Regions from separate parts of the Desulfitobacterium metallireducens DSM 15288 genome, predicted to be linked through region 2. Evidence: riboswitches for the same ligand, from Rfam matches in the RefSeq annotation. Region 2 holds a riboswitch; each other region holds the start of a gene.
The links. Region 2 has a riboswitch for S-adenosylmethionine ahead of metH (methionine synthase). Riboswitches for the same ligand answer to the same signal wherever they lie in the genome.
Positions count from the first base shown of each region.

Region 1: it holds a riboswitch for S-adenosylmethionine, as region 2 does, so the genes downstream of both, metA (homoserine O-acetyltransferase MetA) here and metH (methionine synthase) in region 2, are expected to answer to the same signal.
Region 3: it holds a riboswitch for S-adenosylmethionine, as region 2 does, so the genes downstream of both, DESME_RS07700 (methionine ABC transporter ATP-binding protein) here and metH (methionine synthase) in region 2, are expected to answer to the same signal.
Region 4: it holds a riboswitch for S-adenosylmethionine, as region 2 does, so the genes downstream of both, DESME_RS04340 (methionine ABC transporter ATP-binding protein) here and metH (methionine synthase) in region 2, are expected to answer to the same signal.

Region 1 covers NZ_CP007032.1:2,964,606-2,970,472, forward strand. The annotation lists gene DESME_RS14265 (PucR family transcriptional regulator) at 1-1,078, opposite strand, end outside; gene DESME_RS14270 (HDIG domain-containing metalloprotein) at 1,209-1,802, opposite strand; gene metA (homoserine O-acetyltransferase MetA) at 1,843-2,760, opposite strand; SAM riboswitch class I at 2,836-2,940, opposite strand; gene DESME_RS14280 (DUF1015 domain-containing protein) at 3,031-4,269, opposite strand; gene DESME_RS14285 (phosphoglycerate dehydrogenase) at 4,302-5,465, opposite strand; gene serC (3-phosphoserine/phosphohydroxythreonine transaminase) at 5,507-5,867, opposite strand, start outside.
Region 2 covers NZ_CP007032.1:737,981-743,847, reverse strand. The annotation lists gene metH (methionine synthase) at 1-2,274, opposite strand, end outside; SAM riboswitch class I at 2,392-2,516, opposite strand; gene DESME_RS03585 (class I SAM-dependent methyltransferase) at 2,679-3,242, shown strand; gene DESME_RS03580 (thioredoxin family protein) at 3,266-3,508, opposite strand; gene DESME_RS03575 (permease) at 3,550-4,566, opposite strand; gene DESME_RS03570 (ArsR/SmtB family transcription factor) at 4,602-4,955, opposite strand; gene DESME_RS03565 (HAD family hydrolase) at 5,158-5,628, shown strand; gene DESME_RS03560 (ferredoxin-thioredoxin reductase catalytic domain-containing protein) at 5,831-5,867, shown strand, end outside.
Region 3 covers NZ_CP007032.1:1,597,830-1,603,696, forward strand. The annotation lists gene DESME_RS07690 (MetQ/NlpA family ABC transporter substrate-binding protein) at 74-904, opposite strand; gene DESME_RS07695 (methionine ABC transporter permease) at 923-1,597, opposite strand; gene DESME_RS07700 (methionine ABC transporter ATP-binding protein) at 1,587-2,600, opposite strand; SAM riboswitch class I at 2,682-2,785, opposite strand; gene DESME_RS07705 (potassium channel family protein) at 2,908-3,900, opposite strand; gene speD (adenosylmethionine decarboxylase) at 4,001-4,834, opposite strand; gene DESME_RS07715 (PAS domain-containing sensor histidine kinase) at 4,917-5,867, opposite strand, start outside.
Region 4 covers NZ_CP007032.1:909,952-915,818, forward strand. The annotation lists gene DESME_RS04325 (hypothetical protein) at 1-143, opposite strand, end outside; gene DESME_RS04330 (MetQ/NlpA family ABC transporter substrate-binding protein) at 317-1,174, opposite strand; gene DESME_RS04335 (methionine ABC transporter permease) at 1,286-1,975, opposite strand; gene DESME_RS04340 (methionine ABC transporter ATP-binding protein) at 1,965-2,990, opposite strand; SAM riboswitch class I at 3,060-3,158, opposite strand; gene DESME_RS04345 (YerC/YecD family TrpR-related protein) at 3,411-3,701, shown strand; gene hisZ (ATP phosphoribosyltransferase regulatory subunit) at 3,698-4,849, shown strand; gene DESME_RS04355 (6-phosphofructokinase) at 4,903-5,867, shown strand, end outside.

The DNA.
Region 1 (5,867 bases), 950 kb from region 2:
AAAGGGCTTCAGCCGTTTCCTTCAGGTCACAACGATTCGCAATATATTTTTCCAAAGTCTCCATCAACTCATTCTTCTGGGACTTATCGTATTGTTCTAAAGCCTCAAGCGTCTCCCCATAAAACGCTTCTAATTCCTGCCGATCATGATTATAAAGAATTCGCGCTATGCCCAAGTCCCTAAAAAAAGAAGTATGATTTTGATCGTTAAGCAAACTGCCTAATTTTGAAGCGACTTTTGCTTCTTGATAGCTCCGAAATAGCTCTGTTGGGTTGGTATACTTCTTTCCTATTCCCACTCGAACCTCGCGTGAGTTTAGGTGTTCTTCGCTCAAAGCCCTCATTTTATTAATGATCATCTTGAAAATTGCTTTTCCCTCATGATAATCTTTATTCTCCAGGGGTAGAGCAAGAACAACCTCTTCATTCTTCTGAAAAAGGATAGCCTTCATATCCAAAGCTTCGATCACCGTTTGGACTATTTCACAAAGTATTTTAAGAAGATGTCGATCTGTAGAATAGAGTTCAAAGTCTTCTAGCTCAAATACAGCCACAACCTGGGGTAACTGGAGGTCCCACCCCCAAAATTTACCCCGGGTAATGATCTCTGCAGGATCATCCATGTTACCATAGAGCAAATCAAAAAGGAAAGCATCTCTGTATTGTCGGTTGCTCTCGAGCAGCTCCTCTTGTTTTTGGAGTTCTAAGACACAAGCGACTCGGGCTTGATGAGCCACCGTCTTGATCTGACTATTCTCATCCAATCCCGGCTCGCAAACCAAAAGAAAACCCCATCTTTTCTCCGCATTACTGAGTTCACAAACAAGAACTTCAACCTCCTGCTCCCCTATGAAGATTTTAGTTCGATCTGGAATGGGTACAACCATCGCCATTTTGAGCAGTTTCCCTTGGCTAAAATCCTCGTTAGAGATTGTGGAGACAAGCACACGATGAGAGGGATTAATAATGAGTACTTCTTTTTTCAAAAACGTTGATATGTGTTGAGCTAGTTCCCTTAGTCCACCACCCGATACGAGCTTATCTAATAGTTCATTCTGAAAATTTAGCAGCTCATCCATTATCCTAAATCTCCTCTTCTTTATTAGAAAGAATATTTGAGCCATCTCACTAAGATTAACTCTATTATACTCATGAAAATGGAAATAGCCAGTACTTAAGAGTACTGGCTATTGCTCTAAGGATATCTGATTATTTTGCGACTTCAACATTCCCCTCAAGTCCTATTTCTGAAGCGACCTTTTTCATTCCTTCGATGGTCTGCTCAATAACATAATCCAACTCCATATTCAGCATGGAAGCTCCATTTTCGATGACCTCACGGTTAACCCCTTCGGCGAAGCTCTTCTGCTTCCATTTCTTTTTAACGGATTTTACGGTTAAATCAAAAAGGCTCTTGCTCGGTCTAAGCAACGCCGTTGCTGAAATAAGCCCGGTCAGTTCATCAATCGTATAAAGAACTTTTTCTTGAGGTGTAATCGGTTCAACATCACTGCAAAGCTTATAGCCATGACTTTCAATTGCCCGAATGAAGGACTCTGGCCACTTTCTCGGTTCAAGAATAGTCCTCGTTTTATGACAATGCTCTTCCGGATACATCTCGAAATCGATATCATGTAATAAGCCGATGATTCCCCACTCTTCAACGTCTTCCTTAAGCAAAGCTGCAAAATGACGCATAACGGCTTCAACGGTCATCGCATGTTTGATGAGACTCTCACTTTTGACATATTCGTGGAGAAGCTGTTCTGCAGCTACTCGGTCATGCCCCTGCTCTAGTGGCATTAAAATTCCTTCTTTCTTTTATTGCTTATATTATTTGACCTTACTCGATTTCGTTGACATTGTATGGTGTTTCCTGATAGACATAATAATTGAGCCAGTTGGCAAAGAGTAGATTGGAGTGGCTTCGCCATTTGACGATCGGAGGTTGTTTCGGATCATCATCAGGAAAGTAATTCTGCGGGATATTAATAGGAAGACCGCCGGCGACATCCCGGTCATACTCAGCTTTCAAGGTAAGAGGATCGTATTCTGAGTGTCCTGTCACAAAAATTTGACGACCGCCTTTCGTCGCGATCAGATAAACTCCAGACCCCTCAGATTCTGATAAAATCTCTAGCTCTGGAACCTTTTCGATGTCTTCCCTGCGAACTTCTGTATGCCTGGAATGAGGAACATAGAAAATATCATCAAAGCCCCTCATAAGTCTAACATGCTTATGATTAAGCGTATGCGGAAAAACGCCAAACATTTTTGCGTTTAGCGGATACTTCGGCACCCCAAAATGATGGTAGAGCCCTGCCTGCGCCCCCCAACAGATATAGAGGGTTGAATAAACATTGTGTTGGCTCCAGTCCATAATCTTCACGAGTTCAGACCAGAAATCAACCTCTTCAAAGTCCATTTTCTCAATTGGCGCGCCCGTAATAATCATGCCGTCAAATTTTCGATTCTTAATATGATCATAGGTTTCGTAGTATTTAACCAGATATTCTTCCTGTGTATTCTTAAAATTATGGGTTTCAGGATAAAGCAGAGTAATATCAACTTGTAAAGGAGAATTACTCAAAAGCCTTAAAATCTGCGTTTCCGTCACAATTTTATCGGGCATGAGATTTAAAATAACAATGCTGAGCGGACGAATATCTTGGTGAGCTGCTCGCCCCTCATTCATTGCAAAAATGTTTTCTTGGTTTAAGATCCCTAGTGCTGGCAGTCCATCGGGTATATTAATCGGCACAAAACTATCCCCTTTCATTAGTCGAAAAAAATAAAACCTCTTTCATAAGAAAGAGGTTTATTCGCAATACTTCCTCTCTCATCTATCAATGTTTCCATCGCAGGAATTGGCACCGCTGTATTACAAAATACCGGTTGCCGGGTTTCATCGGGCCAGTCCCTCCACCACTCTTGATAAGAAGTTGAATTCATGATTCATATTCAGTTAACCAACGAAACTATACTATAACATTTATAAGTTTTAGTCAACTATTACCCGATAGATCTGCCGTTAGTTTAACTCATGAATGAATAAGCCGCTTCTCAGCTTCGGTTCGAACCAAGTCGACTTGGGTGGCATCAAGAGCCCTGCATCGGAAACGTCAAACAGCTCAACAATTGAAGTGGGATACATCGAAAAAGCCAGCTTCATATCCGTATTCGCTCTTTTTTCGAGTTCTTTAAGTCCTCTGATGCCGCCCACAAAATCTATTCTCTTATCCGTTCGGATGTCTTTTATATTAAGAATAGACGTTAAAACATGATTCTGAAGCAAGGAGACATCGAGTCCTTCAACGGGATCGTTAGACCGGATCTCTTCCTTGGCGGTTAACTTATACCAGGCACCTTCTAAGTATAAACCGAAGGTTGCTTTAGCAGTCGGCTTATAAGGCTCTTGCCCTATTTTCTCAACAGCAAAGGCTTTGGCGACCTCATTTAAGAATTCGTCGGGAGTATACCCATTTAAATCTTTAACCACCCGATTATAATCTAAAATCATCAATTGATCATGAGGGAAAAGCACCGACAGGAAGAAATTGAATTCCTCATCTCCCGTATATCCCGGATTAGCCTCTCTTCGTTTTAAGCCCACCTTCACTGCTGATGCAGCCCGGTGATGGCCATCAGCAATATAGATATTTTGGATATTTTTAAAACCCGTCTCGATGGTTACGATCTCTTTTTCTTGATCGATCTTCCAGACCGCATGTCGAATTCCATCAGGAGCGACAAAATTGTATAAAGGAGTCCCCTGCTTCACCTTATCCACAACATCGTTGATGATTTGTTGAGAGCGATAGGCCAAAAAAATCGGTCCGGTTTGTGCATTACATATATCCACATGGTTGATGCGATCGACTTCTTTATCCTCTCTCGTTTTCTCATGCTTTTTGATGACATTATTAAGGTAATCATCAATTGCTGAACAACCGACTAAACCCGTCTGAGAACGGCCGTTCATCGTTAATTCATAGACATAATAACAATTCTTGCCTTCTTGAACCAAGATTCCTTCTTCTCTCATTTGCTGAAGGATATCTCTTGCTTTTTCATAGACCAATGCATCATAAGGGTTGAAATCCGGAGTAAACTGAGTCTCTGCTCGGTCCACTTTCAAAAAGGATAAGGGCTCTTTTAAAACTTCTGCTAACGCTTCTTCACGATTATAAACATCATAGGGAAGTGCTGCCACTTTACTGGCAACATCCTCGCGCGGTCTTACGGCATTAAAAGGTCTGAACGTAGCCAAAATAACTCCTCCATTTACTTATCTAGCACATCTTACTTAATAACTCTTACCTTCAAAACGCCATCAATTGCTTCCAGTTTTTTAATCATTTGATCCGCGGTCGGGGATTCAATATCGATCATGGTATAGGCCCATTCTCCTCGACTCTTATTGATCATATCGGAAATATTGAAGTTTTCTTTAGCCAATGTCGCGGTAAATTGACCCAGCATATTCGGCGTATTTTTGTGGTTTATAGCAATCCGTCCTGCTTGAGCACATACTCCCATGTCACAAGCCGGATAGTTGACTGAGTTCTTGATATTCCCATTTTCGAGGTAGTCCCTTAACTGGTTCACAGCCATGATTGCACAGTTATCTTCAGATTCATTGGTCGAGGCGCCTAGATGAGGAATCGCGATGACCCCTTCCACATCCACCATCTTAGGAGTGGGGAAATCGGTGATGTAACGACCGACCTTTCCGGTTTTTAAGGCTTCAATCATATCCTCCTCATTAACCAAAGAATCTCTGGAGAAGTTGAGGATTTTAATTCCCTCTTTCATGATATCAAAAGCTTCTTGATTGAACATTCCTTTAGTCGAATCAATTGAAGGTACATGAACCGTAATATAATCACATTCTCTAAAGATCTCGTCGAGAGACTGGGTATGCTTAATATATTTGGAAAGTTTCCAAGCCGCATCCACGGAAATGAAAGGATCATATCCGTAAACTTCCATCTCAAGCTTGTTCGCTGCATTAGCGACTAGAACCCCAATTGCGCCAAGACCAATGACTCCCAGCTTTTTCCCTTTGATTTCCGTTCCAGCAAACTTCGATTTTTTCTTTTCAACAAGTTTAGCAACCTCTGGGTCATCTTTAACCGAAGTTACCCAATTCACGCCCCCGATAATGTCGCGAGAAGCTAAGATTAGGGCTGCCATGATGATTTCTTTTACTCCATTGGCATTCGCGCCAGGTGTATTAAAGACAACAATCCCATTTTCTGCACATTTATCAAGCGGGATATTATTCACCCCTGCCCCAGCGCGTGCAATCGCGGCTAAGGACTGAGGTAACTCTAAATCATGAATACTGGCACTTCTAACGAGTACAGCATCTGCGTCATTGAACTCATCGACCAGCTGATAGTTATCCGAAAATAAGTCTAATCCTACATTGGCGATATTATTTAAACAATTGACCTTAAACATTTGCATCTTCTCCTCTTTTCATCATTGAGCTTCTTATTCTCTTATTGATTTTCCACTTCAAACTTCTTCATAAATTCGACTAAGGCCTTAACCCCATCCATTGGCATTGCATTGTAGATACTTGCTCTCATCCCGCCAACTGTTCTGTGTCCCTTTAGGTTTTCAAAGCCAGCCGCTTTCGCTTCTTTAACAAATTTAGCATCCAATTCTTCCGAGCCCGTGACAAAAGGTACATTCATTAAAGAGCGATCCTTTTTAACTACAGTCCCTTTAAACATTTTACTGGCATCAAGATAATCATAAAGAATTGCTGCTTTTTCTTCATTTCTCTTTTTCATGGCTTCGAGGCCGCCTAGCTTCTTAACCCACTTAAATACCTTGCCGCAAATATAAATGCCGTAA
Region 2 (5,867 bases):
CTTTTCCTTTTCGCAGGCGGCAATAATTTGCTCTGGTGAAACCTTAATTCCTAAATTGACGACGTCAAATCCGTTGTTGGATAAAATAATTTCCAAAAGATTTTTGCCAATATCATGGACATCCCCTTTAACTGTGGCCAAAAGGATCTTGCCCTTAACTGCTGCATCCTTTTTCTCGAGGTAAGGTTCGAGATAGGTTACAGCGGCTTTCATCACCTCTGCGCTTTGTAAGACTTCAGCGACAATCAGTTGATTCGCGTTAAAGAGACGACCGACTTCCCCCATTCCTTTCATCAATGGTCCATTGATGAGTTCCAAAGCCCCGTATTTTTGAAGTCCTTCTTCCAAGTCCTTAAAAAGCCCCTCTTTTGACCCTTCAATAACGTATTGTCCAAGACGTTCCTCTAAGCTTAAGTTTTTTTGTTCCGTCACCTTGGATTGAACCGTTTTGTTCCTATAAAATTCAGCGAAACGGCTGACCGTTTCTTCATTCGTCTCAAAAAGAAGATCATCGGCAAGTTTCTTTTCCTCCTCTGAAAGGGAAGCAAAACGAACCAGCTTTTCAGCATTCACAATGGCGTAATCCAAGCCCGCCTTCGTCGTATGATATAAGAAAACAGCATTTAAGACTTCCCGACCAGCTGCCGGTAAACCAAAGGAAACATTACTTACACCAAGGATTGTTTTGCATTGGGGAAACGCTTGCTTGATTAGCCGAATCCCTTCGACGGTTTCGCGTGCCGAGCCAATATACGTTTCATCGCCTGTCGCGACCGGAAACGTTAGCGGATCAAAAATAATATCTTCTGCTGGGACACCCTTCTCGGTTAAAACGTCGTAAGATCGTTTAGCCACTTCTAATTTCTTTTCCTTCGTAATGGCCATCCCCTGCTCATCAATCGTACCGACGACAACCGCTGCCCCGTAAGTCCTTAAAAGAGGAACGACTTCATTAAAGCGGGTCAACCCCTCTTCGAGATTGATTGAGTTGATAATGGCTTTACCTTGGGAACGCTTAAGTCCTAACTCAATCACCTTCGGATCCGTGGAATCGATCATCAAGGGCGCTTTCACTTTCTTGACTACATATGGAAGAAATTCCGCCATGTCCGCATACTCATCTCGATCCGGATTCGCCAAGCAAACGTCAATAACTTGAGCATTCTTCTTAACCTGGGCCCGAGCGATCTCCGAGGCTTCTTCAAAATGACCGTCAGCGATTAGATCCCTGAACTTTTTCGAACCGATTACATTTGTCCGTTCACCCACGATGAGTGGCCGATTTTCGTCTTCGGCATAGACCGGCTCCAAACCCGAAACAGCACTAAGATGATGGGCTTCAATGGGGCGAGGTGAATATCCCTGCAAAGCCTTAGTCAAAGCACGGACATGTTCGGGCGTTGTGCCACAACACCCCCCTGCAATATTCAACCACCCCTTTTCTGCGAATCCGACCATCTTATGGGCTAAACCTTCCGGTTCCTCATGATAATGTCCATCTTCATCGGGTAAACCAGCATTCGGATAACAACTCACGCCGCAGTCCGCAATCTGCGCAAGTGACCGAATATGATCCCGCATAAACTCCGGACCTGTAGCGCAGTTAAGCCCCACAGAGATTGGATGCAAGTGAGCAATGGAAACATAAAAAGCTTCAATATTTTGTCCCGCCAAAGTCGTCCCCATCGGTTCAATCGTACCCGAAACCATGACGGGAAGCTCCAATCCCTGATCAGCAAAAGCTCTTTGGATCCCCGACCCCGCCGCTTTGACATTAAGGGTGTCTTGTGCTGTCTCGACTAAAAGGACATCGACTCCCCCTTCAATTAGAATCACAGCCTGACGATAGTAGGCTTCTTCTAATTCCTCAAAGGTTACGCCGCCAGTTAAGGAAAGGCTCTTTGTCGTCGGTCCCATGGAACCTGCCACAAAACGCGGCTTTTGAGGGGTGGAATAACGATCTGCCGCCTCACGAGCTATTTTCGCGGACTCCCGATTAAGCTCCTGATCCCGGTCAGCAAGGTTATACTCAGCTAAGACAACAGTTGTTGCCCCAAACGTATTCGTTTCGATTAAATCCGCTCCGGCTTCGAGATAAGCTTCATGAACGGAACGGATCACCTCCGGCCGAGTTAACGTCAGGATTTCGTTACATCCCTCATATTCCTCTCCGCCAAAATCTTTAACTGTGAGGTTTGCCCGTTGCAACATCGTTCCCATCGCACCATCGATAATCAAAATACGTTTACCTAACTCTTCTTCAAATCGTGTCATCATCGTTACTCCTCATTTCATTGCTTCAAAATATCTATTCAGATTCTCTGATACTTCACTGATATGAAAAAAGCCCCTTCCAATAGCGAAGAGGCTTACAAAATCATATTGTAACTCCTCTTATCTGTCAGAAGATATCTTCTGCAGGAATTAGCACCATACTCAAATGTCCCTGTTACAGGGTACTACAAGCTGGTTGCCGGGTTTCATCGGGCCAGTCCCTCCACCACTCCGGATAAGAGTTTATTAAATTTTCTAGAACACTTTAAAATAACTCTAAATTAAAAAATTTTATTCTAAGAATAGCAAGTAAACTTCAATCTGTCAACTATCCTCACTCAAAAGTGTTATAATTCGAATTATTATGCCTAAAGCATTGTTTAGTCTAGATTGGAGTGTTTCTGATGAACATATATGATATCTTTATGTCGCCCTTTGAGAAAAGCGGGCTGACAAAAATCAGGAAAAATATTATCCCTCAGGCTTTTGGAGATGTACTTGAAATCGGTTATGGAACTGGAGTGAACTTCCCCTATTATAACCTGTCTACTGTTCAACATATTTCTGCTTTAGATACGAAAACTTCTCCGATTAAAATAAAAACTGGCCTGCCTTTAGAATTTTTTGAAGGGCAGGCGGAGAATCTTCCCTTTGCTCCTGAATCTTTTGATACTGTAGTTGAAACTCTGGTATTCTGCAGTGTGAAAAACCTTGACAAAGCCATAAATGAAGTACTACGCGTGCTAAAGCCAGGCGGCCTCTTTATTTTCATGGATCATGTACTGCCAGAAGAAAAAAGTATGGCTACTCTGTTCAAAGCAACGAATACCGTCTGGCCTAAAATCGCCAGTGGATGTCAATTAACACGCGAACCGCATAAGCTTATTGAAGCTTCAGGCCTTATCATGGAGCAATCCGGAACATTCGGACATGATATCTTTCGCTGGGGTATTGGAAGGAAAGCTTAAATCATTTAACCCTTCCGCTTTCCTCAACTTAGTTCGGTTTGTAAGAGCTCAATTACTTGTTGTTTATTAGGAACCTTCCCGGCTAATTTTACCTTTTCGTTAATCACTAAAGCAGGAGTACTCATAACCCCATAGGACATGATTTTTGCGATATCTTCTACTTTTTCAACCTCTGCGTCAATCCCAAGATCTGCAACTGCCTCACGCGCTATTTCTTCAAGCTTTTTACATTTCGAACAACCCGTCCCTAAAATCTTCACTTTCATTTTCCTATCCCCTTTCATTTAGACTCCACAATTTATAATGATTACACAAAGAAACCCTGAGATGCATTAAATAAGTATCCAATTAAAATAATCCCAGTGGATACAATCGCCACAAAAATTCCCAATAACTTGGGTTTGATCACTTTACTCAGCATAATTAACGACGGAAGTGACAGAACCGTAACAGCCATCATGAAGGAAAGTACCGTTCCGATACCCACTCCCTTACCAATAAGAGCTTCAGCAATCGGGATCGTTCCAAAAATATCTGCATACATGGGAATCCCTACAGCAGTCGCCAAAAGAACAGCAAAGGGGTTATTGTTTCCGATGACTGTTTCAATCACCGATTGAGGAATCCAGTTGTGAATAGCCGCCCCAATTCCCACACCGATGAGAATATAAAGCCATACCCGATGAATAATATCTACAACCTGCTCTTTAGCAAATGAAATTCTCTCTTGGCGAGTCATCTCAAGTTCGACGCTCTCCGTATTTTCAATCTGTCGAACATATCCTTGAACTTGATCTTCAAGTCCAAGTTTATCGATTAATGTTCCTCCTACAACAGCTAACAGCAACCCGAAAACGACATAAGCAATAGCAATTTTAGCTCCAAAAAAGGACATTAGAATCAATAATGAAGCAATATCAACCATGGGTGAGGAGATTAGAAATGAAAATGTGATTCCTAAGGGAAGCCCTGCTGCGGTAAAACCGATAAAAATCGGGATACTTGAACAACTGCAAAACGGAGTGATCGTCCCAAGCAATGCTCCTAAAATATTTCCTTTTATCCCTTTGATTCCACCAAGAATCTTCTTGGTTCTTTCTGGAGGGAAGTAACTTTGAATATACGAAATAACGAAGATTAAGACCGACAAAAGAATGAAGATCTTTATCGTATCATAGATAAAAAAGTGGAGACTCCCCCCGATTTGATCGCTTATCGATAACCCAAAGACGTTTTCGACCAACAACTTAATAAGATCAGAAAGCCAATTCATTTTTAGAAGTTGATCATTAAGCATGCTAAATATCTGTGTAATATTACCCATTTTACCCCCATTTCCTTTCTATAAGTAAGTAAATCTTAAGATTTTGGCGTTATAGTGGAGCATGATTCAAGATAGCTTTGTGCTTCTTCCCGCTTCTGAATATCGTCACGAATAACGGGATATAAATCGGCGCTAGCAACAATTTTTTGTATGATCTCATAAAACAATGGCTCAAGCGTTATAGAATAATACATGAACTGCTCTTTCCTAACATCTTTAACCAAGCCTAGATCCCGCAATTTGGCAAGATGCTTAGAAACCTTGGGCTGTGACTCTCCTAAGATTCCGCAAATTTGACAGACACAGTATTCTTGATGAAAAAGTAAGATTAAAATCCTCAAACGGGTTTCATCCGATAGGAGTTTAAAAAAATCGGTAAGGTTATTCATGAGCTTCCTCCATTTATATAATACTCATATACTCATATGCGCATATGAGTATTATGCGCTTAATTCAAAATAATGTCAATTTCTTTTCCGTTATGCTTAATAACAGAAAAAAGATAATTAAAGGAAAACAATATACTAATCGAGAATATAAATTTCGGATTGTTCGCTTGTTAAAAACTAACATCAAAAGGAGATTGAATCTATGATTCAAGTTGTTATTCCGGGTCAGGAAACCCTGAACCTAGAGGTATTGGTTCTCGATTATAACGGGACGCTCGCTTTAGACGGGCAAATGCTTGAGTCAGTTAAAGAGAGTCTCATTCGTTTATCCCCTCATTTAGGAATACATGTTATTACCTCAGATACCTTTGGTACAGTGGTCAAACAATGTGAAGATTTGCCTATTCACGTAAAGGTCCTAGAAAGCTCAGACCACATCCATGAAAAAGAAAATTTCTTGGTTCAGTTTGGCGAGCGGCAAATCGTTGCAGTTGGAAATGGTGTAAACGATGAACTCATGCTTAAAAAAGCCGATTTAGGAATTGCTGTGATCGGATTTGAAGGAGCCTCCTCTCACACCCTTTTAGCCGCTGATATTGTGGTTCATAGCATAGAGGATGCCTTAGGTTTACTCTTAGAAACCACCCGTCTTAAAGCAACATTAAGGAAATAAACGCTAAAATTATTCAATATGATAATCGTGCAAAAAATGCCTTGCGGAATAGCCCGCAAGGCATTTTTATAATCATAACGAAGGCCAATTCCAGCGCAATGGGGTTATCCTCGCTGCTATAATGTTTTTATTATTTACTGCATAATAATTAGATGATATCATTAAGAGTAGATGATACCCACGGGGAGTAGGAGGAGCCTATATGTCAAAAAATACTCAAATGTATCTTGATTTCTTTA
Region 3 (5,867 bases), 860 kb from region 2:
AGATGACTACAAAACAGCAGTCTTCCCCAATCGAAATAACAGATTTGGGAAGACTACCTAAATGGCCTTTATATTATTTGGTCATCCATGTCGGTTTTCCAAAACCTTTGAATTCTGTATCAATAACATTTTTAAATTCATCAGATTGGATAACGGTTTTGATATCTTTGGCGATTTGTGAATTTTCATTAGCAGCTGTTACAGCGACAACATTGCGATATGGATCGAGCATATTTTCAAGTGCTAAAGCATCAAGCAAGTTCATTTTAGCTGCTATGGCGAAGTTTCCAGGTACGGCTGCTAGGTCGACACTGTCTACAGAACGAGGAAGCTGGCCGGATTCAAGCGGTTTAAAGACTAATTTTTTCGGATTTTCGATGATATCCTTTTCGGAAACTTTGAGTGGATCGGCATCCGCCTTAACTTTAATGATACCTTGATCTTGGAGGGTATTAAAAGCACGTGCTGCATTGGTAGGGTCATTCGGAATGCTGACCGATGCTCCGTCTTTCACTTCAGCTAGGGATTTATATTTCTTTGAATAAATGCCCATGGGTGCTGTTGGAACTGAAATTAAAGCGGTTAAATCCATTTTATTTTCTTTTTCAAAGTTTTCTAGGTAAATCGTGTGCTGAAAAAGATTGGCTTGGATATCGCCATTATTCAACGCTTTATTGGGTTGGATATAATCGCTAAACTCAACAACTTTCACGGTATAGCCCAATTTTTCTAAACCCGGTTTTATGGCCTTGGTGACCATGTCACTATAGGGACCTGCAGTCGCTCCAAATTTGATTTCTTTGGCTGCTGTGGTTGTCTGTTGTCCAGCAGTCTTGCTCGTGCCGCAACCGGCTAGAACTCCTACGGCTAAAATGACTGTTAATACGGCTAACCATTTTTTCATGAAATTTCCCTCTTTCTGTTATTTCCTTTTATCTACAACTTTGGCAATAAAATCACCAGCAAATTGGATAACTTGAACTAAAACAATTAAAATCACAACGGTAGCAATCATGATGGTGTTATCATAGCGATAATATCCGAAGCGAATGGCCAAATCACCGATTCCGCCACCCCCAACTGTCCCGGCCATGGCTGAAAAACCAATTAAACTAATCAGCGTTAAGGTGACACCTGAGATAATCCCTGATCGCGCTTCGAGGAGCAGTACCTCCTTGATGATCATCCAGGGAGTTGCTCCCACAGCAATCGCAGCCTCAATGACGCCTTTATCAATCTCACGTAAGGAGGATTCTACGATACGTCCAAAAAAAGGAATGGCTGCAACCGATAAGGAAACGCTAGCTGCTGTCGGACCAATGGTTGTACCCACGAGAAATTCGGTTAAGGGTATAAGTGCGACCAGTAAAATGATGAATGGAATGGACCGCACCATATTAACAACAAAACCTAAAATATTCTGGACGGTCCGATTTTCCATAAATAATCCTTGGTCAGTAATATAGAGAAGGATTCCAATGGGCAAGCCAATCAAAATCGCAATAAATAAGGAAATGGAAATCATATAAATGGTTTGGATAAACGCTGCGTTAATATCTGGGATAAGTTCGAGAAAATGATTAAACTCAAAGCCCATTGTGTAACACCTCCACTTTCACTTCACGGCTTTCAATATACTGGAGGGCCCTCGCAATTTCTTCCTTTTGCCCTTTTAGTTCCATAATAAAGATGCCCAGCGGTAACTCTTGAATATATTCAATGGAACCATGCAGAAAGTTCCCTTTGACGTTAAATTTTTGGAGCGTATCGGAAATGATTCCCTCTCCAGCCACATCCCCCTTGAAGGTTATTTTAACCAGAGGGCCTTTACAGCTCTTTAAAATAACCTCGGGTATTTCAAAGGAAACAACACTGGCGATAAATTCTTGGGTCAGTACTGCTTGCGGACTGGCAAACAGATCATAGACAGAGCCTTCTTCGATAACTCTTCCGTCTTGCATGATGGCCATTCGGTTACAAATTTCCTTCACCACGTTCATTTCGTGCGTAATCAAAACAATTGTGATATTAAATTCCTTATTGATTCTTTTGAGTAAACTTAAGATGGACTTTGTCGTCGTTGGATCTAAGGCCGAAGTCGCTTCATCGCATAGAAGGACGGTTGGATTATTTGCAAGGGCCCGAGCGATCGCTACTCTTTGTTTTTGCCCGCCGCTTAACTGTGCAGGATAGACATCTCTTTTCTCGGCAAGACCGACCAATTCAAGCAGTTTTTCCACTCTCTCTTTGATTTTGGCAGTCGGTACCTTAGCCGCTTTCAGGGAAAATGCGACATTCTCAAACACCGTTTTTTGGCTGATTAAATAGAAATGTTGAAAAATCATGCCTATTTTTAATCGGGCTTGACGTAGATCTTCGCTTTTTAAACAGGTTAGATCCTTCCCATCTACAGTGATTCTCCCCGAGGTTGGCTTTTCTAACAGATTGATGCAACGAAGTAAGGAACTTTTTCCCGCCCCTGAGTAACCTACAATACCAAAAATTTCACCTTCTTGAATAGTTAAGGACACACTATCGACAGCACTCACGGTTCCGCTTTTTGTATCATAAACCTTTGAAAGATTACGAATTTCGATCATATCATTCCCTCCTTATTTCTCAGTAATATTCAAAAATGCCTCTTTCAAACTGAAAGAGGCATCGAAAAATAACAGTGTTTCGACTTATCTTTCAGAATGTTAGTCATTCTGCAGGAATTGGCACCTTCCCCTAAGGGGGTTGCCGGACGTCATCGGGCCAGACCCTCGGTCACTCTGGATAAGCATAATTGCATATTCATTTGTGAATTAAATACTAAGTAATCCTATGTACTTTATATAATTAACAGTGATTGAAATTATACTATTACATAACAGACGTTTTGTCAACAGATTTCTTTCATATCTTCTACCGGCTTGTGGCTACATTTCCCAATCGTTCCACCTGCTCTCTCAACCCAAAAACGATGAGAACATCGTCTGCAGAAATCTGTTCTGTTGCACTAGGATTACTCAAAACCTGATCACCGCGAATGATCGCGAGAATCGTTGCCCCTGTGTTCTGTTTAATCTTGCTCTCCCCAAGGGTGAGGCCATTCAGTTGGGATCCTTGTTCAACCTGAATTTCTTCAATTTCGATTTGAATATTGTGATCATGTACGACTGTGTCCAGGTAATCAATACTCATCGGCTTCATGATCGCTAGAGCCATCCGCCGACCGCTGAGAATGGCCGGAGAAATCACTCGATCTGCTCCCGCTCGATAAAGTTTCGCTTCAGATTCCAACTTATCTACCCGGGCAACGACTTGAATCTGAGGATTTAAACCTTTAGCCGTCAGAGTAACAAAAACATTGAGAGCATCTTCGGGCAGAGCCGTAATTAAGCCCCGGGCATGTTCAATTCCAGCCCTTTTAAGAATCTCATCCTGAGTAGCATCGCCTGGAATCACTAAAAACCCCTGCTTAAGATATTCTTGGACTAACTCTTCTCTTTGTTCGATGATGACAACCATGGTTTTATCTTCTGTAAGGTACTTGGCTACCTGTTGCCCAACCCGTCCTGCTCCGCAAATAATGATGTGATCTTTTAGCTGTGACATTTTCTTTTCCCTCTTTCGTTTCCCGTACACATCCGCCAAATGACCTTCGATGATAAAGCCCATCATACGTCCCACAAAATAAACGCTCACCGCGACCCCGCCAAGCATCAATACAAGCAGGATAACTTGCCCTGCTCGAGACTGAACTTGAATATCGCCAAACCCCACAGTTGTTAACGTTTCAGCCGTCAGAAAGAGTGCCTGCCAAGCACTTAGATGCTCAGACAACATTAGTCCAAACATCCCCACCAACAGGACCAGAGTTATAGCGAAAAATGTTGTTCTGAAATGTTTATACATTCTATAGTCCCTTTCAAGTAAAATACCTAATAAAAAATGCGTTGGCGAGAGACCTTTATGCTTTGCTTCTCAACCCACGCATTAAAATATTCAATTGAATTTACATTTTAGACATATTTTGTCCATAGAAAATCTCAGACATTTCTTTTTTTAGACGTTGCTTGATCTTTCGTTTTTCTCCAATAGAAAGTTCTTTTTTTGCTGTTCCAAAGAGATAATTATCCAGGTCAAAATCCTTTAGCAGCATTTTCGTATGGAAGATTTTTTCCTGATACACATTAACATCAATCATCTGATAAAGATCTCTTGTTTTATAATTGATATAATTTTGAATTGAATTGATTTTATGATCGATAAATATTTTTCTGCCATTAATATCTCGTGTGAATCCTCGAACACGGTAATCCACGGTAACTATATCCGAACAAAAGCTTGTCATAAGATAGTTGAGTGCCTTCAGTGGTGAGATTTCTCCACATGTCGACACGTCTATGTCTGCGCGAAAGGTACTGATCCCCCCATGAGGATGACTTTCAGGATAGGTATGCACCGTAATATGACTTTTGTCTAGATGAGCTACGACCGCTTCAGGAAGGGGTTTCACATTTTCAGTTACCATCGGCTCAAAGGGCTCATCATCTGGTGGTTTACCGGGTTCCACGTGTTCCTCAGCAATAAGCATCGTTACGCTAGCCCCTTGGGGATCATAATCTTGTTGGGCAATGTTAAGTATATTCGCGCCGATGATTCGAGCGACTTCAGTTAGAATATTCGTCAGTCTTTCCGCATTATATTCTTCGTCAATATACTCAATATAAGCATCCCGATGTTCTGGGGTTTTAGCATAACAAATATCATACATATTAAAGCTTAACGTTTTCGTCAAATTATTAAAACCATAAAGCTTTAACTTTTTTAGTGGTTTTACGTTCATCGTACTCCTCCATGCTGTCTGATCTATACTCTATGTTTTAGCTAACTTAATTATACCTTTTGTATATAATAATAACTACCTATCATGAAACCTGGATTGGAAAATATACAAAAAATATCGTTCCAGCGGGTCCGCTCTCTACTTCAATTTTACCCTTGTGACGCTCGATGATACTATAGCTTGAAGCGAGTCCTAGCCCCGTGCCATTCTCCTTGGTTGTAAAAAAGGGTATTCCCAACTTTTCTAGATTCTCTTGTGGAATACCGATTCCCTCATCCTGCACAGCCAATACCACTTGCTCATCCTTTGTATACGTTCTGATCGTAAGCGTTCCTTGCTCCCTCATGGCATCCAGACCGTTTCGAGCTAAGTTGAGGATCATTTGCGTAATTTCTTTCGAACTCATCAATATATCTGGTGTATCCCCAGCAAGAAACACAACTTGTTTGCTTTGGTTATAAGCTTCAGCCTCGAGTAATGGATACAAATTACTCAAGATGTCATTTATATTTATACTTGTTGAATCCGTCGGTGCATTCCTCGCAAGGGATAGGTATTCCGTTATAATCGAATTGGCACGGTCAATTTCACTAATCATTAACTCCAACGTGTTACCGTAGTATTCAAATTCCGGCTTTTTCTCAAGAAGTTGAAGATATCCTCGAACGGCAGTCATGGGATTGCGGATTTCGTGAGCAATTCCTGCCGCCATTTTTACAACTAGATTAAGTCGATCCAGCCGAGCTATATCATCTTGCATTTTTTTCATTTCCGTAATATTAGATGAGGAGACTAATATACACTCTTCACCATTTAATTGAATATGCTCCGCTGATAAGAAAACGGAGACCTTTTTAGCGTTGCCCTTCAAATAACAGATTTCAAGATTATGAATTGACTCTTGCTTTTCCAACACGTCCATTAGTATTGAAAATTCACTTTCAGGCAGACCCAACTCTATGGGAGATTTGCCTATTAACTCTTCAGGTAAGACGTTTAAAGCCCTTGAAAATTGATAATTAGCTTCAAGCAA
Region 4 (5,867 bases), 170 kb from region 2:
CCAAGGTATGCATTTTTTGACTCGAAAATATGATATTGGATTAACGTTTCAACGGTTTCCTCTGTAGGGAGGGCTAAGAGCATGCGCAAATGCTCGGGATGAAGATGTAAGCGGGTTTGAACCTTGCGTTCGAAGGAATTCATAAATGTCCCACCTTGCTCAACTATTTGAACTTAGTGTATGAGAACATTTTAGTTCTATCCCTTCATTTTACTGGTAATACGAGGGAATACATAAAATGTACAGTGAAAAAAACAAAAAAGAAGCGAGATACCGTGTTGAACGGATCTCGCTTCTTAACGTTCGTCAATTAAAACTAAAAGGAAGGAATAACAGAACCTTGATATTTGTCTTCAATAAATTTCTTAACATCAGGGCTGGTTAAGGCTTTCATGAGTTTTTGAAGATTGGGATCATCTTTGCGATCCGCTTTAACAGCGACAATGTTGGAATAAGGGTTGTCTTTAGCCTCTTCGATGGTGAGTGCGTCTTTAGGATTTAAGCCGCCTTCAAGGGCAAAATTCGTGTTAATAACAGCACCAGCGGTTTTAGGGTCTTCTAAAACACGTGGAAGTTGAGCAGCATCGATTGTTGAGATTTTAAATTCTTTAGGGTTGCTGACAATATCTTGAACCGTTGCTTTAACCCCTACTCCGTCTTTGAGTTTAATTAGACCCGCCTTTTCAAGGACGACTAAGGCGCGTCCGCCGTTTGAAGGGTCGTTAGGGATTGCAATGGTATCTCCGGCTTTGAGCTCATCAACCTTAGTTGTTTTCTTAGAATAGAGACCCATAGGTTCTAGGTGGACTTGACCAATGGAAACGAGTTTCATACCACGGTCTTTAATAAAAGAATCGAGGTAGGGTTGGTGCTGGAAAAAATTAGCATCAATTTCGCCAGCATCAAGAGCGGTATTAGGCACAACATAATCGTTGTAGACTTGGATCTGGAGATCAATACCTTCTTTAGCTAATTCCGGTTTGATATGCTCAAGAATTTCGGCATGGGGTTTCGGAGTTGCCCCGACTTTGAGCACGACGGGTTTGTTGGAATTAGCGGTATTTCCTGTAGCGGCATTGTTAGCCGTGTTATTGCCACAACCGGTGACCAGTAATGAGAGGGAGACAAGTGAGCCAAGGACGAGAGTTGCTAGACGACGCTTTGATTTAAACATGTTTATACCTCCTCAAATCTAATCATTATTGAGTTATTTATGGATTCGCTTAGTTTATATCCAAGCTCTTTAATTAACGGGCCCATCAACTAAAGAAGCTCGATTATCAGATTAGTGATTGGCTAATTTACGGGCAAAAACGGTACCGATTGATTGGATACCTTGAACGATAAGCACAAGTAGTGCAACGGTAATTAACATAATATCGGTTCGAAAACGATTGTAGCCGTAATCGATCGCCAAGGCTCCCAATCCGCCGCCGCCGACCGCGCCAGCCATGGCTGTATAGCCAATCACGCTGATGGTGGTAATGGCGAATCCGAGAATCAGAGAAGCCGTGGCTTCAGGGAGTAGAACCTTGCGAATAATCTGCCAAGGAGAGGCACCCATTGACAATGCCGCTTCAATCACACCATAAGGAACTTCTTTTAAGGAGCTTTCGACCATGCGGGCGACAAAGGGTGCTGATGAAATGACCAGCGGAACAATCGCTGCCGTTGTGCCAATAGATGTTCCTACAATTTTACGCGTGAAGGGAATGAGGAATACGAGTAGAATAATAAACGGAGCGGAACGAAAAATATTAACAACCGTTCCTAAAGTTCTCTCAACCCATGGATTAGGAAGAATGTGTTCCTGCGAAGAAATGACAAGAATTACGCCAAGTGGAACACCGATAATATAGGCAAGTATGGTTGAAACGATAACCATGTACAGAGTTTCGCCAAGAGCTGGGGTAAGAATATGAATCATGTTCGGCCAGTAATTTGGGGTTGAAAGAATGGACCAATCAAATCCCATTTTGGACCACCTCCATTTTTAACCCGCGTTCGGAGAGATACGCGTGGGCTTTAGAAAGCTGTTCCGTCGAACCTTGGAGTTCAAGCGTGAGTGTGCCGAACAGTGTTGAGCGTAGGTGGTCAATACTTCCATACAAAATATTGGCGCGTACGTCACAGCCTTTCATCAAATCGGCGATGATAGGGTCTGAGGCACGGGAACCCAGAAAATGAATTCGAACAATCTCAGAATCAGGGTGAGCTGCAAGTTCGCGGAGAAGATCACTCGGCAACTCATTGGGGAAGATGCTAGAAATGAATTCTTTGGCAATCGCGGATTGAGGTTGAATAAAGACTTGTTCGACAGGACCGTATTCCACGATTTTTGAAGCATCGATGACTGCGACATCAGTACAGATTTCTTTAATAACCTTCATCTCATGGGTAATCATGACAATCGTCAGCCCCAACTGTTGGTTAATCTCTCGCAAAAGGTTAAGGATCGAGACCGTCGTTTGCGGGTCTAGCGCTGAAGTCGCTTCATCACAGAGAAGAACTTTCGGTCGGGTTGCAAGAGCACGGGCAATTCCAACCCGCTGCTTCTGGCCGCCGCTTAATTGAGAAGGATAGACATCCGCTTTATCTTCAAGACCGACGAGCGGGAGAAGATCTTTGACTCGTTTTTCAATATCATTCTTCTTATATCCGGCAATTTCTAAGGGAAAGGCAATATTTTCTGCAACAGTTCGTGATTGAAGTAAATGAAAGTGTTGAAAAATCATCCCAATTGTTTGACGTGCATCGCGAAGTCCTTTGCCGGAAAGCTTCGTAATATCTTGACCATCGATCAAAATTTGACCGCTGGTCGCTTCTTCCAAGCGATTTAGGCAACGAACAAGGGTGCTTTTTCCTGCACCACTCAGGCCAATGATTCCGTAAATGGCTCCACGTGGGATATCCAGAGAGATATCTTCGAGAGCGATGACATTTCCCTTATGGGAAGTGTAGGTTTTGCTTAAATGCTCAATGTTAATCAATGATTTCCCTCCCTCTGGGCATAACAAAAAACTTCACGGAGGAATCCCGCAAAGCTGCTTTCGGATTTCCTCTCATCTCCCAGTTATTCCTGCAGGATTTAGCACCGTGCATCACTGCCGGTTGCCGGGTTTCATCGGGCCAGTCCCTCCACCTACTCTGGATAAGAGTTTTATTTAATTATGAGCAATTCCTTAGGAATCACTCTTAAAATTAAGATAACGTTATTTTACACATAAAATCGGAAATGTGCAAGTGTTTTTTATTCAAATGAATTAACATCCTTGACAACACCTCAATACTTTAATAAATTAAAGTGGAGAAGAATAAGGAGATGATGTCTCGTGGACGAAGTTAAGAAAACATTTCAAGAGGATAAACAGGTTGAGGCTGGGGAGTCTTTAGAAGGAGTTGACCGCCGTCTGCGCGATCCTTTAAGTGACGAACTTTTCGAAGCCATTCTCTTATTAAAAGATAAGGAAGAATGCTATCGATTTTTTCAGGATATCGCGACAATTTCGGAGATTAAAGCACTCGCTCAACGGTTAGAGGTAGCAAAACTTCTTGAAAAAAATGTGACCTATACGACGATTGCCCATAAAACAGGGGCAAGTACTGCGACGATTAGCCGAGTTAAACGGTGTTTGTATTTTGGTGCCGATGGCTATCAACTGATTCTAAAAAGATTAGCAAAAAAGGAGAAAGTAAAATGAATCGTTCTTCCTTAGGATTAAGAATACCCACAGGAATGAGAGACCTTTTGCCAGAAGAAATGGCAGTACAAGATCAATTAGAAGGCGAAATCGTTTCCTTATTTAAATTATGGGCCTATCAAAAAGTTGCGACACCATCATTAGAATACGGTGCGTGTTTGCAACCTGATGAAGAAAAGGAAGACCTTTTTTATAAATTCTTTGATCGGCAAGGTCATGTCCTTGTTCTGCGTCCAGAACTCACGACGCCCATTGCCCGGATGGTCAGTTCAAGGTTAAAAGGTTCAGAGCTGCCCCTCAGATTATGTTATTCAAGCGATGTTTATCGGACCGAATCGAATCGTCATCAGGAATTCAGGCAAGCTGGAGTCGAGCTCATTGGGTCTGGTGATCCCTTAGCTGATGCTGAGGTTATCGCCTTAGCCATCGAGTCTTTGCGAAAATTCGGGTTGAAGGATTTTCAATTTAATCTTGGGCATATGGGAATCTTTTCAGGAATCATGGATGAATTAAAGATCGACACTGAGTTCCGGTTAAAATACGAAGAACGATTAGCCCATAAGGATTTGGTGGGGATTGAAAGAATCGTAGAAAAAAGCAAATTCTCTGATTCGGCGAAGAGAATTCTTTTAAGGATTCCTCATTTCCATGGCCAAGCAGAGATGCTAGAGGAAGTTCTAGACTGGAGTCAAAGTCTATCGTTACAGGAGGCAGTGGCCTCGTTAAGAAAGGTTTACGAATACTTAAAAGATTTTAATGTCCAAGAGTATGTGGCTTTGGACCTAGGAATTCTTCGTGGCTTTTCCTATTATACCGGAGTTATTTTCGAAGGGTATGTGCGTGATATTGGCTACCCTATTGTTGAAGGCGGGCGCTATGATGCGCTTTATGGCGAATTTGGCTATGCATTACCCGCAACGGGTTTTGCTATGAATCTTGGAGCTTTAGCGGAGCGGATGAGTCCCCAAACGAAACCGTGTCCAGAGGTTTTAGTCTATGGTGAAGATGTTTCACAGGTTATTCAAGCGGTCCAAAAACTCCGCGGAAAAGGTGTGCAGGCTGAGATGGGTATCGCAAATTTAAGCGCAGCTGAAGTTGAAATGATCGCAAAACGTAAAGGCATTGCTCAGGTTAAGCGAATAGAATAGTCTAGGATAAAACAGAGATAACATCACTCCGAAGAAATGAAAGGAGTAATTTAATGCATAAATTAGCCGTTCTCACCGGAGGAGGAGATTGCCCAGGACTCAATGCCGTAATACGGGCGATCGTAAAAAGCAGTTATCAAGAGGGCATCGAAGTGATTGGGATTCGGGATGGGTTTCGGGGTGCAGTTGAAGAAGATTACAAATTGTTGAAGTTGTCCAATGTTTCCGGTATTCTCCCGCGTGGTGGGACACTTTTAGGGACCACAAACCGTGATAATCCCTTCGCTTACCCAACCTTAGTTGAGGGTCAGCTCCAAATTGTTGATCGATCAGAAGAGGTTATTTCGCAACTCCAAGGGATTGGGGTTGAAGCCCTCTTGGCTATTGGCGGAGATGGAAGTTTAAGTATTGCCTTAGAGTTTGCTAAACAGGGTCTTCCCGTCATCGGAATTCCTAAGACGATTGATAATGATCTTATGGCGACAGATGTCACCTTCGGGTTCCAAACGGCAGTGTCTACGGCGCAAGAGGCACTCGATCGACTCCATACGACGGCGGAATCGCATCATCGGGTCATGATTTTAGAAGTTATGGGGCGGTATGCAGGCTGGATTGCACTCTATGCTGGAGTCGCAGGAGGAGCGGATGTCATTCTCATTCCTGAGATTCCTTATCAATTATCAAAAGTTGCCGCAGCCATGAAGAAGAGAGCAAATTTAGGCAAGAAATTCAGCATTATTGTAATCGCTGAAGGAGCTACACCCTTGGGCGGTGAAATGGTGGTCGAGCGGAATCTACTCGGTCGAATCGATCCGATTAAGCTCGGCGGAATCGGAGCGAAACTGGGGGAAGATCTCGAGATATTGACTGCCATGGAGACCCGGGTTACGGTTTTAGGTCATCTCCAACGAGGAGGGTCTCCTAACGCATCGGATCGGGTTCTAGCGACGCGTTATGGAGTTGCTGCAGTTGAAGCTGCCTTAGAAGGAGACTTTGGTACCATGGTTGCGTTACAGGG